2 regions of the Bacillus sp. ISL-47 genome follow, and region 2 is predicted to be linked to the other one. Evidence: riboswitches for the same ligand, from Rfam matches in the RefSeq annotation. Region 2 holds a riboswitch; the other holds the start of a gene.

Region 1 (9,281 bases), on a different contig from region 2:
GTTTTGCAAGCGCTTGCTGCTGAATTGGCAGCTCCGGTTATCAGTCAGCAATCAATTGATTTACTTCGGGATATCAATCATAAATTTGCTCAAGCCCTTAATGAAGGGGATACCTTTACAGCTTTGAAGCAGGATGAGCAGTTTCATAATATCATTATTGAACTTGCACAAAACCCTTATATTTCAAATACCGTTTCCATGCTTCAAGCACATGTCATGCGGCTTTATTATAATAAAACCATTATATTAAAAGCCCGCTCAATTGTAGAACATGAAGAAATTTTGAAGGCTTTCGAGCAAAAAGACCGCAGCAAAGCTTCTGAAATTGCTAGAACAAACTGGCTTCGTGCGATTGATGAGTATTACTCTGAAGAAAAATAGAAGAAATCAGCCGAGGTGCTGATTTTTTTTTGCTCAATTAAACCTGAAATTAGCCATAGGAGAGTTAAAAGATGGCTATGTAATGCTATATTCAAAACAAAAGCAGCCACTAAATGGCTGCTTACCTTTTTGTTAGCTTTTATAAATAATCTCATCAATGATCCCATATTCCTTCGCTTCTTCTGCAGTCATGAAATAATCACGATCTGTATCCCGTGCCACTTTTTCCACTGGCTGGCCGGTTCTTTCCGCAATGATGCCGTTAATATGCTCTCTCAGCTTAATAATCCGCTTTGCGGAAATTTCGATTTCAGTAGCCTGGCCCCTCACCCCGCCAAGCGGCTGGTGAATCATGATTTCGCTGTTGGGCAGGCTGTAGCGTTTTCCTTTCTTTCCTGCCAGCAAAAGCATGGCACCAAAGGAGGCTGCCATTCCCGTACAGATGGTTCTCACGTCTGGCTTAATGTATTGAATGGTATCATAAATAGCAAATCCTGCGGTTGTTGAGCCGCCCGGACTATTAATATAAAGGGAGATGTCCTTATCCGGTGATTCCGCAGCGAGAAAAAGCAGCTGGGCAATCACACTGTTAGCCACCACATCATTAATTTCTTCTCCGATCATGATAATTCTGTCTTTAAGAAGTCGGGAGTAAATATCGTAAGAACGTTCTCCCCTGCTGGACTGTTCAATCACATATGGTATAGCTGTCACCTGTAGCCCTCCTGTTCTTAGCGGATTTATGCCGCCATACAGAGTGTGTTTGAAGGAGGCGATTTAACTGAAAGAACAGGCTTCCATTCCGAATTACTTTTCAATGAATGCAGGCCAGGAATGGCTTTAATCAGGATAGATGGGTCTTCCATAGCCAATGATTCTTGCAGAAGCTGGGAGACCTTCTCTTCTTCCTCATTAGAAAAAGCTGCTTTTTTCTCATCTGTCTCCCGATAATTAAGCTGTTTCCGTGCTCGGTTAAGCGAGGATTTCACAGCATATTCGGTTGTATTCATTATTTCAGCGATTTCTTTTGTTTTGTACCGAAAGCCTTCTTTTAGCGTAAAAATTACTGCCTGCTTCAGCGTTAAACGATTCAGAAGACGATCAACCGAACTACTAACCTGACGCTCCCTTTCCTTCCACACGTGTTCAGGAGTCTCTACCAGCACTTCCTGCTTTCGTTTTCTGACTATATCCATCCAGCAATTATAAGCAATTCTTTTTAAAAGAGCTTGATTAATCTTGCTTGCCGGATAGCTGGCAAAAGCTCGGATCACTGCCTCCTGTGCAAGATCATCCCCGTCCCAATAGTCTTGTGCCAGAAACCGCCCATAACGCCGAAGAGCAGAATATAATCCGGCCATGTCCTCTTCCTGCATTAGATGAACTCCTCTTTCAAGTGGAATTTCCCCCTGCTTCATAAACCTGCTCACTCCTTTTACACATCTCTGCTCCTATAACGAATAAAAAAAACAAAAAGATACGGGCAACTGCAATTTTTTATCAGTTTATTCAAAGTTTATCTTTTTTTATACAGGTTTGTGGTGTTTGGATCCGTATTTTTATAGAATTGGGTCTGCTCGGGACAGCTTTTGGCGGCAATTTACCCCTATTTTAGCCGGGAGAAGGTTTTATTTGCAAATCCGGCTTTTGGATCAGCTTCAGAAAAGCCGGATATCCTCAACTTTGCCTATTTTATTATCAACTGCCCTCAAAATATCAGCAACTAGGCCTTTTTATCATTAACTTTCACTTTATATCATCAACTTCGCTAAAAATATCATCAACTAGTGCTGCAACACCAAAAAGCCTCAATTCCGTCATGGAATTGAGGCTTCATCATTAAATGATCCGTGTTGATACAATGCCCTCGATTTGATTGATCTGATTCAGCAAACCAGGAATAACATCGCCATTCACTTTATTATCAATATCAATCATTGTATAGGCGTAATCCCCGCGGCTTCTGTTCACCATGTCCGCAATGTTCAGCTGGTAGCTTGATATTGCAAGTGTGATTTGACCAACCATGTTCGGGACGTTTTTATGAAAAGCTGTGACGCGGCGCTTGCCTGTATAAGGAAGAGCAGCATTTGGAAAGTTCACTGAGTTTTTAACATTACCTGTTTCAAGGAAATGCTTTACCTGGCGTGCCGCCATCACAGCGCAGTTTTCCTCAGATTCTTGTGTAGACGCACCTAAATGCGGGATCGCGACTGCATTTTTCATTTGCAGTACATTTTCATTCGGGAAATCAGTGATATACTTGCCAACTTTTCCACTTTCAAGAGCAGCAGCCATATCAGCTTCATTTACAAGCTCACCGCGGGAGAAGTTCAAAATATGAACACCTTTCTTCATCATACTGAATGTGTTTTCATTAAACATTTCTCTTGTGTCATCTGTTAGCGGAACGTGCACTGTGATATAGTCAGACTCCGCGAATACTTGTTCAATTGACAACGCACGCTGGACATTTCGGGAAAGGTTCCAGGCAGTATCAACAGAAATGAACGGATCAAAGCCGACAACATCCATATCAAGGTCCAGTGCATCATTCGCCACAAGCGCCCCGATTGCGCCTAAACCGATGACACCAAGTGTTTTCCCTTTAATTTCTTTTCCGACAAATTGCTTTTTCCCTGCTTCCACAAGCTTTGGAATTTGATCGCCTTCGTTCTCTAACGTTTTGGTCCAAGCGATTCCGGCAAACAGATTACGGGATGAAGCCATCAAAGTGGTTAGCACCATTTCTTTTACAGCATTTGCGTTGGCACCAGGCGTATTAAACACAACAATCCCCTGCTCTGTGCATTTTTCAACCGGAATATTATTGACGCCGGCACCAGCGCGCGCGATTGCTTTTAATCGATCGCCAAATTCCATTGAATGCATATTAAAACTGCGAAGAACAATTGCATCAGGATTATCACACTCATTATCGATTGTAAAATGGTCCTTGTTAAATACATCAAGGCCGTTTTTTGCAATTGCGTTTAACGTTTTAATCGTCTTCACTTTGTCTAAAGTCATAGTACTCACTGGATTCTCCCCTTTTCTAAATAGCTTTGTCAGATTTAAAACAGAAAGAGGCAAGGGGTAGAATCCCTTACCTCTGCCCAGGCGAACGGCTTCGACACTATGTGCTCCCTCACGGTAATCCGTGTCTCGCCAGTCACACATAGCCTTTTCAGTTTTTTAAATCTTATCAAAGTCTTCAGAAAACTTCAACCCTTTAAAGCGCTTACATATTTAAAATTTTTTTTATTTTTTTGTCGTTTTATTTACTATATTTAGATTATATTTAACTCTTTTTGTACACTATGCTTAAAAACTAAATATCCCTGTTCAAATTTAGGCTCCTATGCAACTATAAACACAAAATCTGCCCCATGAACTTATCTGGCTTTCTTCATAACCCTTAGGGTAAAAACCTCGACCCGTGAATCATTTAATTACCAGTTAATAAAACTGACAATACGGTATGCGAGCTCCAATTAATTAGCCGATGTTATATATATAAAGGAACTTGTTAAACCTAGTAAGTATCATAAATCGATTGTTTTTCTTACAATGCAGCTTGAGGGTGGATCAATTGAAGGCTTTCATTATTTTTATCATACTATTAGTAAGTACATTAGCACTCATTGTCTTTTTAGATTTTATTCAGGGCAATTCTGTGTATGAAGCTTGGCATAGTTTAAAGACTTCACTAACCGCTGCAAAAGGCGAAGATTATTTTCTAATCGCCATTTTACTGTTTATTTTCTTGATTTTGTTTCTTCTCCAACTCCGAAAATAGGAATAACTCCTTTTGATTTAAGCCATCCACTGTTTTGCTTTTCTTTTCACTAAAACTAAAATCAGCAGAAGCACCGGAATAACAATTTGAAAGCCGATATGGAGGACATATGGGACGACCTTCAATCCTTCATCTAAGTGGCTTCGATACCCTGGTGCAATGATAATCGAGCAGAGACAAATAATCACTCCTATTGAATAAGTTGAAAAGATGTTCGGTTTCAGTTTAAATAAATGGTTCATTCCGATCTGTGCACAAAAGAAAAACATCGCCACTTTCATGAAACCCAGGATCACAATCAATAAGATAATAAATGGATCCAGACGCTGTATAAATCCTGCGATTTGAATATATCCTACGGCTGCCATCGCCGGGAACGCTGATCGGTCCAGTAAATTGGGCCCGAGTATACTAATTAAAAGGATCGTGTTGATGGTTAAATATAAACCTACAAAACCAATGGCCAAACTTCCAACTTTCATAATTTTTGTTTTCCGGTTCAGAAAGGGCAGTATCATTGTAAATAAAATAAGCTCCCCGTAAGGTACAGTGATATTTACCGGTACAATCTCCATTACTATCGGTTTCCAGCCTTCAGCCAGTATTGGTGTTAAATTATCAAAATGGATTAAACCACTTATGACATATAGAATTATGAGTATAAATAAGGTTCCTCCAATCATTACAAATCCTATGCATGCTACCCTCGAAAAAACCTCTATACCATGGTTTACAGCATAGATCAATGCAAACGTCATGCAAATACCCAATGTAATAATGGATGTTCTGGAGTAAGGGGAACTTATTAATAATTCTTCGATATCCCGCAAAACTCTTGAAGCGATATAAATAAAATAAATGATATAAATGTAACTAATGATGCTGCCTAAGTATCTCCCCAAAATTTTCTTAACATATTCTGTAAAAGGCAAGTCAGGGTAATGTTTATAAAGCTGGTAATAAATCGTAAATAGGATCAATCCGGCAATAGGAGATAGAAGTGTAACAATCCAGGCATCCTGATTGGCTCCACTGCCTAAATCCAAAAAGACTGCCGTTCCAAACAAAAATAATACCATTAGACAGAATAACTGAATGCCATCTATTTTAATTTTGGACAATACGATTCACCTCCTGATCATTTAATTTCATAAGGATCGGTCAGCATCCCTGAATTGGAGATCACAGCATCCACTTTCACATCCATATCCGCATGGCTGAAAATTGTTTGCCACTCATTTTTGTGTTTTTTCCAATAAGCTGAATCGTCTTTTGAAAGCTTATTGCCAAATCCAAATACATCGGTGCCTTCACCTTGTGCTATTTGGATGGTTTGCTTGATTTGATTTTCAATCTCTTCTTCTAAGCTCTTTTCCAGTTTCTCAATCTCCTTCTGATTACTAATATCAATATTGCAGTTTACTTCACCAATATTGCTTTTAAGTGAAACATTTACCTCCAGGGTTAGTTTAGGCTTCAAAACTGTTTTAATCGAACTCTTGATTCCAGTAGTTAAGAATGTGATTCTTTTATTGTCGCTGCAGGCTATGGGAAACGAAGTACTTTCAACTTCTGACTTGATTAAATGGGCTGTACGTGCAAATTGGCCATCATACCATCCAATCAATTTATCCTTTTTGAACATTGCTAAGCCGCTAACTTCAACGACAGCAGGCTTAATATTCTGCAGATTTTCAGATTGATTTGGCGATTTTAATTCCTTTCTTAATTTTACACCTGAAAGTAAGAGATTGGTGCCTTCATCTGCCAATAAAGATATAGCTTTATAAACAGGCATAACATTTGAAATAGCGTACATCTTTTGATTGTTCTCACTCGTGCTGATAATGCTTTTTGTTGGATTGGACTCTACAGGCTCGATTACCCCTAAAATATTTTCCGCGGTTGTATCCCTTGCAATAAAGACAGGAAAAGTAGACCGGGACTCACCTCTTTCAGCCAAGGCAAAAAGCAAATCAAGCCCTTCTCTTGCAACCGCCTCCCCTATGACTATCAGAGATAGATGTGTTACTCTGTTCTCCCGGGGTATGATGACAGACGCTTTACGGTAAGATTCAAGAAAGGATTCAGCTTCCACCGTATAATTAATGACCGGGATTCCATTCCCAGCTCCGTTTTGTGAAAATTGACTGGGATTGATCACTTGGTAGGTGACACGATAGCCAGTTTCTCTTTCCTGAGGAAGGTCAATTCCAATCGCAATGATCAGGCCAATTTCATTCAATTCCCTATAGTTTGAACACCCTGAGAGTAATCCTATAATTAAAAGCATTTTAAGGACTTTCTTCATTTTAGATCCCTGCTCTTTTTAGTGATTTTTAAGCTTTTCTTTCTTCAATAAGGAAGGCAATGCAACACGAATGAAGCTATCCTTTAACTCATTTATTCTTACTGGGGCGAAGGGAGCAAAATAAGGCACCCCAAAGGACCTCAAACTGCAAAGATGCAATAAAATGCATAATGAAATTAAAATGATTCCGTAAAATCCAATATACGCAGCAGAGAAAATCAAAATAAAGCGCAGCCCTCTTGCAGCATTTACGATATTAGGATTTGGAAGTGTAAAACTGCTAATGGCTGACGTGGCTACAATAATGACGATGGCTGCAGAAACAAATCCTGCTTCAACAGCTGCCTGCCCTAAAATAAGTGCTCCCACAATGGAAACGGCTGGACCAATTGCCCGGGGCATTCGAATACCTGCTTCCCTAAGAACTTCAAAAGCAAGCTCCATTACGAGTAATTCAACAATGGCCGGGAAAGGAACTCTTTCTCTTTGTGCCATTAACGTAACCATCAAAGTAGTCGGGATTAATCCGTGATGATGAGTGATCAATGCCAGATAAATGGCAGAGGCGTACATGTTGACATAAAAAGAGCTAATCCGAATCATTCTTAAGAATGAGCCCATTATACTGTTTGAATAATAATCCTCTGGCGATTGAAAAAGCTGAATGAAAACAATCGGCAGGATTAAAACAAATGGTGTTCCATTTATGAGGATGGCAATCCTTCTTTGCAATAGGTTAGCTACAACCACATCAGGCCTCTCAGAGTTTTGGACCAGAGGGAACAATGTCCTATTGTCTTTAACTGCTTCTTCAATATAGTTAGAATCCAAAATACTATCCATATCGATTTTCATCATCCGGTTTTTTGCTTCCATGACAATGTTTTGATCGGCCAAACCTTCGATATAGACAATCGCTACATTCGTTTTGGTCACCTTACCAATTTTTAGCTGCTCCACCCTTAATTTCGGATTTTGAACTCGTGCCCGGATTAAGGAAATATTGGTTCCCAAATTCTCAGTAAACCCCTCCTTAGGGCCTTTAATTACCGTTTGAGTAGTTGGCTCAGTAATGGATCGGGATTGGATTTTTCGTGTCCCAGCCAGAATGGCCCTTGTGCTGCCATCTGTCAAAATAAGCGTTTCCCCAGCCAATAAATTAGCCACAAGCTCATCCCATTCTGAAACAAAATCGACCTTGGGAACGGAAATGACTTGAACAAGCTGTTCCTGCAAATCAATCGGATTGAAATACTGCTTTTCTTTAAAAATATGCAAGATTGGATAAATGACATTATCCTGAATACTTTCATCGTCAACAATTCCAAGGATATGTACTATTGCCGCATTTCCATGGTCCGGGATTTTAAGTTTTCGGATAGAAAGGTCAGAGCTATCCCCTAATACCTCTTTTAATTTTTCAAGATTTTCCTCTGTCATTTTACTTAGCCTATTGGTTAGCTTCCGCTCTTTCTTAAACACAATCATTCTCCTTTTATGAAGAACTAATAATATTTTTTATTGTGCCCGGAATGATTTGGAATATGTTTACCTAGAGGGAAAGGATCAGGGGAAAGTGTGTTCCGCCATAACAAATAAAAGTGCCTGATCCCTGGAGCATTACAGAGATCAGACACGGAACTTCTTTGGCTACCAATTTATTTTATTTCCAACCAAGATAAAAACTCTAATGGCCATTTTTCTATAGCTGCCGCCAGAGGCGCTGCCGGACCCATGGGTGCTGATATTCTTTACAGCCACAATGACTTCTCCCTGCTTATATTTTGCGGGATTCTTTAACCAGCACTTCCGGCTGGCACTCATATTCACCCGAATATTCAACAAGGCCGATTTCGCAATTTTTCCCGATTTTTACATTTCTCCCCCTAACAACAGCAGCCACTGTTCCTTCCAGCTCGATTTCATCGCCTTCAATAACCTCTGCCTCAAGCTTCAACGGAAAGATTGATTTAATTAATTTGAATAAGCTTTCTTTATGCTGTACTACTTTTATATTCCTGCCGCCAATCTCTTTCGCTCTGCTGTCTCCAAATAGCTTTATATCAATTATCTCAGCATTCAACAAACCAGCTACAGAAAAGGCACCCTCTGCACGGAAGTTTTCCGCTTCGCAGTCGCCTTCTATCGATACCTTTCCGTTCACAATCATGTCATCGCATTTTACAGATCCGCCTATGAATGACTTTCCAGACACCTCCACCACTTTGCTGCTGACTGCTTCAGAAATGGAGGCAGAACCATTGATAATGAGCTCCTCCGCTTTTACTGCTCCATTGATTTTTGCCGCGCCACTAATCTTCGCCTTAACCGTTTTTACATTCCCATGGATTGTGCCAGTACCATTACAATAAAGCTTAGCGCATTCCGTATCTCCATTTACCCTTCCCTTCCCATTTAACTCAACCTTTTCAAATAAACCTCCATTTGACGACCCTATTCCGTTGATCACTAAATTGCCTAATGCTTTTGTATTCACAGTTTTTCCTCCTACATCCATTTTGATTTTAATTCTTCTGAACTTTGGCCTACTGATAAGCTTGCGATAACTTTTGTCCCTTTTTCAAAATACAGCTCTTCACCCTTCACCGAAAATAGACAGCTGGAAATGCCCAGCTTGCGAATGAAATAGATAACCGTATTTTGCTGATGAACTATTTTCTGGTGATCGTTTAATAGCTGCAGAAGCATTTTCCCTTCCTCTAAATGAATATCTCCTGATTCCAGCAAGGCAGAAAGAAAATAAAGACTCATTAGGTGATGAAAATCAAA
Region 2 (9,281 bases):
CTCCAGCCAACTCTCGATCTGCAAAAAGCTTATTAAAATCCTGGCCCTGCACTTACTCGTTTTCTGAATACCAAATGAAACGCCAGGCAACCAAGGTATTAGCAGAAGTAAATCCACAAGTAACTTTGCGAAATGCAGTTGATAGCGACCTCAAATTCATCAGTTACCTGGATTCTGTCTGCTTTAATATCCCCGAGCAGGAGGCAATAGCTTTTAATAAAGAAATTTGGGCTGGAGAAAATGAACCAACCTTTATCGTTGAATACGTTGGGAAAGAGGCTGGGAAAATAAGGATTCAAAAAGTTGATGATGCAACTTGGATTTATGGTTTCGCCATCGAACCCTCTCTGCAGGGAAATGGAATCGGCAGAAGCGCACTTTCACAAATTGTTTTGAATGAACAAAACAAAGGGATTGAAAGGGTGCATCTAGAAGTAGCAGCTGAAAACGAGCATGCACTGGGCTTGTACAAATCATGCGGATTTGAGCCATACGGCACCCAGGATTATTATGAATACAACCTGAATAAACTTTAGCAGTCCGGAAAAAGGGCCTAAAGTTTCCCTTTTCAAACTTTTGAATCGTAAAAGATATGCCTGAGGTGCATTTTATCTTCTATTTCCATAATGCCAAATGAATATTGCGGCTGTCTGCGCTTATCTGTGGGCGAACCCGGATTAAATAGGGTAAGTCCACTTTCATCTTTATTGACCGGAATATGCGAATGCCCAAATATTATGCAATCCACTCTCTCATTGCCAAAAGCCGCGATACTCCTTTTTTCCGTGGTTTTTCCCTGCCCATGTCCATGAACGACCCCAATTTTATAGCCTTTTATCTCAAGCAGCAGGCTTTCTCTAAAAAGTCCGCATATCTCTTCGCTATCGGTATTCCCATATACGCCTTCAACAGGGGCAAAGGTCTTAAATTCATGATATACATCAATAGTCTGCCAATCTCCGGCATGAATAATTAAATCGCAGCCATTTAATTCCCGCATAAGCACACTCGGGAGCTTCTTTGCTTTTTTAGGCATATGGGTATCCGACACAATTATAATTTTTATGGGTGCTCCTCCTCCTTAACTTTCCCATTGTTTAGTTAGCCTGCCTCTATTTCAAAAAAAAAATAAAGGAGCCCCTTATTAGCAAGGGGCTCCTTTATTAGCATTATAACTTTGTTACATTAACAGCTTGAGGTCCACGTTGGCCCTGCTCTATGTCAAAGTTAACTTCTTGGCCTTCATCAAGGGATTTAAAGCCTTCTGTTTGGATTGCAGAGTAATGAACAAATACATCTTCTCCGCCTTCAACTTCAATAAAACCAAAACCTTTTTCTGCATTAAACCATTTTACTTTACCTGTTGCCATTTTATTTCCTCCTAATATCTATAACTCACAGGATGAATTTTACCCTGCATTTACTAATATGGGTAAATTAATCAGATTTTATAATAGGATGTTCAAAAAGTCCTTTAAAAAAAGATGTAAGTACCTTTTGCACTCTTTTTGAAAACATCTTCATATTATTTGCTGCGATTTTTGCTGCGTCTGTCTCTTCCGCCTTTAAAATCTCTTCGATCCCTGCTGCCGGTTCTGGATCTGTCGCCAAATCTTCTTCCGCCGCGGTCACCGCCGCCTTTAGGCTTTCTCACACGGATAGGTTCAACAGCAGTCAATTTAACAGGTGTCACATCAGGACCCTTTGTCAGTAATTTTAATGCAGCTGCCAGCATCGTAACAGAATCGGTATCCTCAAGAAGCGTTTCTGCAGCTCTCTTAAAGTCCGCATGTTCACCTTTATCAATAACTTCCATTAATTTGTTGATGGTAGCCTGCTGGTTGCCTTCAACCACATCCTTGAATGATGGTACCGGCTTTTTGGTCATTTTACTTTTTGTTACACTTTCTATAATTTTCAAATGATCCGTCTCTCTTGGTGAAACGAAAGTAATAGCCAGCCCTTTGTTTCCAGCACGTCCGGTACGACCGATACGGTGAACGTAACTTTCTGGATCCTGCGGGATATCAAAGTTGTAAACATGGGAAACACCGGAAATATCCAATCCACGGGCAGCAACGTCTGTCGCAACCATAATCTCGATTGTCTGCTCTTTAAAACGGCGGATAACCTGGTCACGCTTTGCCTGAGGAATATCTCCATGAATTCCTTCGGCTGAATATCCCCTTTTAATAAGACCTTCTACTACTTCGTCTACCCGTTTTTTTGTTCTGCCAAACACAATCGCCAATTCCGGAGATTGAATATCCAAAAGGTTGCAAAGCACATCAAATTTTTGCTTTTCATGCACTTCCATATAATATTGTTCAATATTTTTTACAGTCATTTCTTTTGCTTTTACTTTAACCATTTCAGGTTCCTGCATGAATTTTTCAGCAAGAGACTGAATTCTCCTTGGCATTGTAGCAGAGAAAAGAAGGGTTTGGCGCTCACCTTTAATTTCACTAAGGATTCGTTCAATATCCTCAATGAAACCCATATTAAGCATTTCATCTGCTTCATCCAAAACAACCATTTTAATGTTACTTAAACGGATTGTTTTTCTTTCAATGTGGTCAATTAGCCTTCCAGGTGTTGCTGCAATGATTTGCGGGTGTTTTTTTAGAGCTCGAATTTGGCGATTAATATCCTGTCCGCCATATATCGGAAGGGTTCTAACCCCTTTTACCTGTCCAATGCGATTTAATTCTTCGGCTACCTGGACAGCAAGCTCACGCGTTGGAGCTAGCACTAGGCCCTGAATGCCTTCATTAATGTCGATTTGTTCTAAAAGAGGTACTCCAAATGCAGTTGTCTTTCCTGTACCGGTTTGCGCCTGTCCGATCATATCCTTGCCCTGCATACCGATAGGAATCGCTTGTGCCTGTATTGGTGTTGGTTCTTCAAACCCCATATTGGAAAGGGCTTTTACTATTTCATTACTTAAACCGAAATCTGAAAAAGTTGTCAAAATAAATTTTCCTCCTTGTACTAAAGCCTTTTTAAAAAGACTGTAACATTTAATTTTGATGACGTTCACTACGTTACTAGGCTTTCCAGTTTGTATCTCTTTTTTACATTTCCAAATGTACTAATTTTAAACTTTATTTTGTAAGTGAAGTAAATTATATAGAAGAAATGAAAAATATTTTATTCCTAAAAAGCAGTTAGATGGGAAGAATCTGTTTTGAGGAATGCATGCAGACTACAAAGTGGATGAGTAAAATAACGTAAAAAGGTGATGCATGATTAGACATGCATCACCTCATTTTAAGCAAGATTATGCTTTTGTTACGTTAGCAGCTTGAGGTCCACGGTTACCTTCAACGATTTCGAAAGTTACGTCTTGACCTTCTTCTAAAGTTTTAAAACCTTCAGTTTGGATAGCGGAGAAGTGTACGAATACATCTTGACCTTCTGAAGATTCGATGAATCCAAAACCTTTTTCTGCATTAAACCATTTTACTTTACCTGTGTTCATTTGTGTTGCCTCCTGAAAAATTGTTTTTCACTATAATGTACCATATAAACTTAAACATAAAAAGTCGCAGCCACAAGAAATGAGGATGAACGATCGCCTACATTTCTTTGCAGCTACGACTTATCCAAAAAGTATATAACGAACTTTACAGCGTTAACCTAATAATAAACGACACATAGTCATAAGTCAATCTTTTTAGCAATCATTTTCAAATAGTGACAAATTGACTATTTGCGCCTTCCTTCTTTTTTATCCCTTTTTCAGCAGCCTGAACTGTATGCTTTAAAAGCATGGAAATGGTAACCGGCCCTACTCCTCCTGGAACAGGAGTAATAGCAAAAGCTTTCTGGTGGCAGCTCGTGTATTCAACGTCGCCTATGTTTCCTTTATTATAGCCTGCATCAAGAACTATAGCGCCTTCCTTGATCCACTCGCCTTTTATGAAATTGGGCTTGCCAACCGCAGCTACAACGATATCAGCTTGCTGAAGGATTTGCGGCAAGTTTCGGGTGTGTGAATGGCATGTTGTCACAGTAGCATTGCGATTAAGAAGAAGGGCAGAGACAGGCTTTCCCAAAATCGGGCTTCTGCCCACAACAACCGCATGCAGCCCATCTGCACCAAGCTTGTAATAGTCCATAATCTCTAAAATGGCCGCCGGTGTACAGGAAGGGTATTCGCCAAATCCGAAGGCGGTTTGTCCGTATCCCAAACTAGTAACACCATCAACATCTTTTTCAATAGTAATCGCTTCGAATGCTTTCCGTTCATCAATATGACCAGGCACTGGATGCTGCAGAAGAATTCCATGTACTGACGGGTCTTCATTTAATTCCGTTATTGTCTGAAGAAGATCATCCGTTGCAATATCCTTTGAGAGGTGAATACGCTTTGAAATAATTCCGAGCTTTTCACAGGCATTGCCTTTCATTTTAACATACGTTTCCGATGAAGGATCATCCCCCACCAGAATGGTTGCCAGGCACGGCTGTACATCGAGCAACCTTAATTCGGCGATTCTACCTTTCAGTTGTTCCTTCACATGATTTGCTACAACGATTCCATCAAGTATAAGCTTATTTTCCATGTATTTCCCTCCAGATACGGAAAAGCGCATTGTAAGGCTGACGGGCTTCTCCATTTATTTATGAAAAAAGAGACAAGGGAATCCCTTATCTCTGCCCAGACGACCGGCTATACATAGACGCAGCTCCCCAGCGGTTAATTCCGCATTGTCGTCAGTCACTGCGATTTGGCTTACTTATTCTAATAATGCCATCATACCACAAAATACATATGTTTCAAGTTTTTTTAAGCTAAATGTTCGTGTTTTCACAAAAAAGCTGTTTTTCGCAAACTTTGTTGCTTTATAAACAAGTAGTGAGGCGAGGTTGATTTCGCTCCAGGATGCTCAGCGAACGCGGGGCGGGCGGTGCCTCGGCGCTCAGCGCCTGTGGGGTCTCACCTGTCCCACTCCTCCCGCTGGAGTCTCGCACCTTCCGCTCCAATCAACCAACCCTTATTTGTCAGTTTTTCACATAATCTATTTAAAACAACAACCATTTAGAAAACAGCCAAAAAAAGTGAATAAATAAGGACAGCACAAGAAATGCTGTCCTTTATATTGATATATTTGAGTTATTAATTATTACCTAAAACAATGAAAGCCCTTCCTCTCTTCCATCCTTGCGGCTCCTTGACCGCGCCAGCGGGAATCAGGTATATCGGTATGATCCGAATCGATGCTCTCTGAGATTTCAAATAAAATGGTAAGAAACTTACTGAAGTAAAAAAACGGAGAAGTGTCTGGTTTATAGAAGATGATTAAGAAGAAATTCGGCATAAAGCCGTCCACACAAATTATTTCTTAATTACAAACACATGCCTACTCTTTTAAAATCCTAAAGAGCATTAAACATAACAAAAAGCCGGACTTCCACACAAAATGAAGGAGCAAAGGCGCCTACACTCACGTGAATTCACGACTTCAAAATTGTACCTCAAATACTTCAATACCTATACTACCTCATAATCTTTTCTCTGTCAAGATAAAAACTTGTCACCTATTTAATGATCTAAACGGTTACGGCTTGCTAATCTTCCCCTTTGTATTCAGTTACATCAAAATAATCAGTTGTATCTTTATAATCATTATAATCAATATCCAGATCATGAAAAAAGCGATGCAGCTTAATGAGATTTTCCTTATCCTTGGAGCCGCTCCCGATTGCTTCCGCCAAATTGCCTATTGTATCCAAGTCATGCTGCAAATCTTGATTCTCAGCTGAAAGGCTGTTTAACGCGCTTGATATTAAATCAGCTTGTTTCCGCTGTTTAGACCAGCTGACAAAACGGTCCCTGCCCCAGCCTAGTGTTTCATTATAATAGGTATGGTTCGTGGCAATAAAATCCCCTAAATCACCGTACATCAAGTCCTGTGCTGCCATTTCTGCTGTTTTGGAACTATTTTGCTCATCCGCAGTATTCTGCTCATTGTTTAAATACACAAGAAGGCTGTATGCAATGGCTATGGCAAAAATTATGCCGATTATGGAAATAATTGGGCTTATTTTTTTATTTTTCAGCAATGGTAAGAGCCTCCATTTTCTTCTGTTGGTTTTATTGGAAACTAAATGGATTTTCTTTCGTAAAAATTGATAACAAACCTAATGGAAGGGGTGAACAAGTTTGGGCTATGGTTTCTTTGATATGTTTTCTATCGCAGAATTTCTGTTCCCCTTATTCTTCATTACTATTTTAACCTTCATCTTTTTTCAGATTTTTCGTGGCATTAAACAATGGAGTGAGAATAATAACCAGCCTGTGCTCGATGTCTCGGTCACAATAAAAGCAAAACGACTCAGGTGAACAGGAATGCCCATAGCAACGGAGAGCATGTACACCACCATACCTCTACTCGTTACTTCATTACTTTCGAAGTGGACAGTGGTGACCGTATGGAGTTCCATGTAAGCAGAAAGGAATACGGGCAGCTTTCTGAGGGCGATTAATAAGATTTCAGGGTACTCGCTTTTTAGGATTTAATAGATGGCAGTAGACCTCCAGGAGGTCTTACTGTACATTCTTTATTTTTCTTGCTCTATTAAGTAAAACCGGATTAGATTATCAAGTGTTTCATGCAAATCAGAAAAAGTAAATCCCAAGCTTTTCACCCTTTCTGTACTAATCGACCAAGAACCCGGCAAAGCATATGGTGAAGCATTATTTGAATCGATTTTATCCGTTACAAATGCTTTTCTAAGTGTAATGTTTTCAATTTTATTTAAGAGCTCATTTAACGAGAGATCTCCTTCGCTACCTGGATTAAACGCCCCGGTGTAAGCCGTCTCACCAATCCTGTATAAAAAATCTGCTGCTTCACCTGATAATATAAAGCTATACCGCGCTTCAATATCATGAATTCCGATTGGCTCCCTATTCTTGACTTTATCAACATGAAACTTGAGGCGGTTTGTATAATCATCTTTTCCGATTACAATCGGAAATCTTATGAAAGATGTTTTAAACCCTTGTTGACGTAATAGTACTGCTTCTGCAGCACGCTTTGCTTCCTGGTATCCTTCGTACCCCTTATATTCATTTCTTGGTTTATATGTAATAGAATATTTTTCGGGCTTAAAATCTCCTTCTTTATGATTTGTCCCAAAATCATAGACAGCCATTGAGGATGTAAATATATAATGCGCCACCTTTCCATCTAAAGCCTCTGCAGTGTCCTTCGCTTCCTGTGGGGAAAAACATGATTGATCATACACCAAATCCCATTTCCTCCCCGAAAAAGCATCAAGCTGTGATTCCTTATTTCCCCTGTCAATAGTCAAGCGTTCCACACTGTCACCGAATGAATCTTTTGTAAGTCCTCGGGTAGCTATTGTTACATTCTTCTCTTTACGTAGCAGCTTTTCAACAAGCCTTTTTCCAAAAAATTGTGTACCGCCCAGAACAAGTATGTCTTGCATTAAGAGTTCTCCTTCTTTGCAAATGTTTTCCATACTATTTCTATACAAAGTGGCTAATTCCTTCATAAGAAAAAAAAAGCCCTTAACATAGTTAAGTTAAAGGCCATTGTCCGTATTGGCTTGGGAAAGGAACACCTCCATAAAATCAATCACAAACCTTTCCAAATCTAGTTCCATCGCGATGTTATCAAGTGTTTCAGGTGGTTCCTCGTCAGGTTTTGGCCTAAAGTCTGCCATACTTTTGCCTTTTGCTCTTCCAAAAAGCTCAACCGTTACCCTTCGAGGTATATACTTTACCAAATCAGGTTTTGTTAGCACACTTAACACCAAAACGTCATGCAGCGGAGCACCCTCTATTCCAGGAACTAATTTTTTATAAGCTTCATAGTAATAATCATATGCAGGCTTGATTAACTCTTTAAAGGGAGACTGGGTATTATTTGCCAAAAAATCGATGGTTTCTGGACGTATGATGGCTTTATTAGTCACGTTTAAAGGAAAAAGATATATGTTTTCTGCCTTTTCCATGACTGAATTTGCTGCAATCGGATCTGCATAAAAATTTGCCTCAGCCTCTGCTGTGACATTTCCAGGTACAAGAAATGCGCCACCCATTAAATAAAGCGCATTAACGTCCTTATACGCATCCTTTCCATAAAGTATAAGCGGCAAAGCCAGATCTGTTTGTCTTCCCAACCCTACAATTACAAGATTATTTTTATATTCATTCACAATCTGAATAACTTTATTGATATCAAAAACTTCCAAGCCCTCAAAATCCTCTGGCGGCTGTATTGGTCCAAGCCCTTCCTCCCCATGAATTTCAGGATAGAAAACAGCTGTCTCCCCAGACAGTGGCCCACTGGCCCCTGCAATGATAGGAATGTCTTCCCGGCCGGCGAGTTTAATTAAATAGGCAGTGTTGTTGATGGATTGCTCTTTCGTGATGTTTCCGTAAGCACTTACTACACCAACAACATTAATTTCGGGATGCTGGAGTGCATACATCAGCGCAAGTGAATCATCGACTCCCGAATCAACAAACATCAAAACATTATGCATAGGCCACCTCCACAACATATCTAGTCTATAGTATGCCCTTGGAATGTCCAGTTTGTTAAAGAATATTCTACTTTAAAGAAAGCTCTCTTCAAAAAAGATTATTGTTTTTAAATAGATTTGGGAATAAAAACATGGATAAATAAGTTGGTTGATTGGAGCTCTTGCATTCCGCTCAATCAACGAGGTGCACAAAAAAAACAACAATAAACTTACCAGAGCCAAAGAAAAAACTCCCCTAAAAGGAGAATTTTTAATTTTGATCTGCGGGAATCGCAGCAAATCGGATTTCCTGATTTAGCTGTTGTTCAAAATTCTTTTTTTCTGATGAATCCCATATGAAGGCATCGGCCATATATTCTATAACCTTATCTTGATAGGTTCTTACGGTTTCGATGTCAAAGAGAAGAGCACCTGTTCTGCGATTAAAGAAATCGACAGGCGTTGCTGCCATTTCATGGTCAACGGCATATTTCAGCTTTGCCCATAATACAGTTGGCAGTCCAAACTTCTTTGCATCACTTCCTTTTTCCTCAATCATTTTAAAAATAATAGGTACATTTGAACCGTACATTTTAACGAGGTGAGAGGACTCTTCTTTTGTTAAGCCTATAGCTATCCCTTTATCTATCTGGAAACCAATAAATTCTTTAAATTTACCTGAGCCCCCAACGTTCCCGCCGGAAATAGGCAGATTCTTCGTTACACTGCTCGTGTAAGTCTGCTTAAATTCCTGTTTGAATTTGTCTGCAAGCAGATCG

Evidence for each region. A riboswitch is a leader RNA that binds a small molecule or an ion and turns the genes downstream of it on or off. The one in region 2 is predicted to bind ZMP and ZTP.
Region 1: it holds a riboswitch for ZMP and ZTP, as region 2 does, so the genes downstream of both, J7I93_RS06080 (phosphoglycerate dehydrogenase) here and J7I93_RS23030 (bifunctional 5,10-methylenetetrahydrofolate dehydrogenase/5,10-methenyltetrahydrofolate cyclohydrolase) in region 2, are expected to answer to the same signal.

Annotation. Positions count from the first base shown of each region.
Region 1 is NZ_JAGGQS010000016.1:13,931-23,211, reverse strand. It holds gene J7I93_RS06095 (GntR family transcriptional regulator) at 1-381, shown strand, start outside; gene clpP (ATP-dependent Clp endopeptidase proteolytic subunit ClpP) at 514-1,095, opposite strand; gene J7I93_RS06085 (sigma factor-like helix-turn-helix DNA-binding protein) at 1,122-1,799, opposite strand; gene J7I93_RS06080 (phosphoglycerate dehydrogenase) at 2,221-3,420, opposite strand; ZMP/ZTP riboswitch at 3,489-3,567, opposite strand; gene J7I93_RS25615 (YczF family membrane protein) at 3,965-4,180, shown strand; gene J7I93_RS06075 (GerAB/ArcD/ProY family transporter) at 4,198-5,301, opposite strand; gene J7I93_RS06070 (Ger(x)C family spore germination protein) at 5,319-6,491, opposite strand; gene J7I93_RS06065 (spore germination protein) at 6,510-7,979, opposite strand; gene J7I93_RS06060 (polymer-forming cytoskeletal protein) at 8,269-8,988, opposite strand; gene J7I93_RS06055 (YhbD family protein) at 9,000-9,281, opposite strand, start outside.
Region 2 is NZ_JAGGQS010000078.1:1,735-11,015, forward strand. It holds gene J7I93_RS23005 (GNAT family N-acetyltransferase) at 1-536, shown strand, start outside; gene J7I93_RS23010 (metallophosphoesterase family protein) at 569-1,066, opposite strand; gene J7I93_RS23015 (cold-shock protein) at 1,170-1,370, opposite strand; gene cshA (degradosome RNA helicase CshA) at 1,526-2,971, opposite strand; gene J7I93_RS23025 (cold-shock protein) at 3,281-3,481, opposite strand; gene J7I93_RS23030 (bifunctional 5,10-methylenetetrahydrofolate dehydrogenase/5,10-methenyltetrahydrofolate cyclohydrolase) at 3,690-4,568, opposite strand; ZMP/ZTP riboswitch at 4,655-4,737, opposite strand; gene J7I93_RS23035 (hypothetical protein) at 5,575-6,069, opposite strand; gene J7I93_RS25650 (DUF2500 family protein) at 6,191-6,349, shown strand; gene J7I93_RS25655 (DUF2500 domain-containing protein) at 6,346-6,492, shown strand; gene J7I93_RS23050 (NAD-dependent epimerase/dehydratase family protein) at 6,568-7,461, opposite strand; gene J7I93_RS23055 (nucleoside hydrolase) at 7,558-8,523, opposite strand; gene J7I93_RS23060 (glycerol-3-phosphate dehydrogenase/oxidase) at 8,774-9,281, opposite strand, start outside.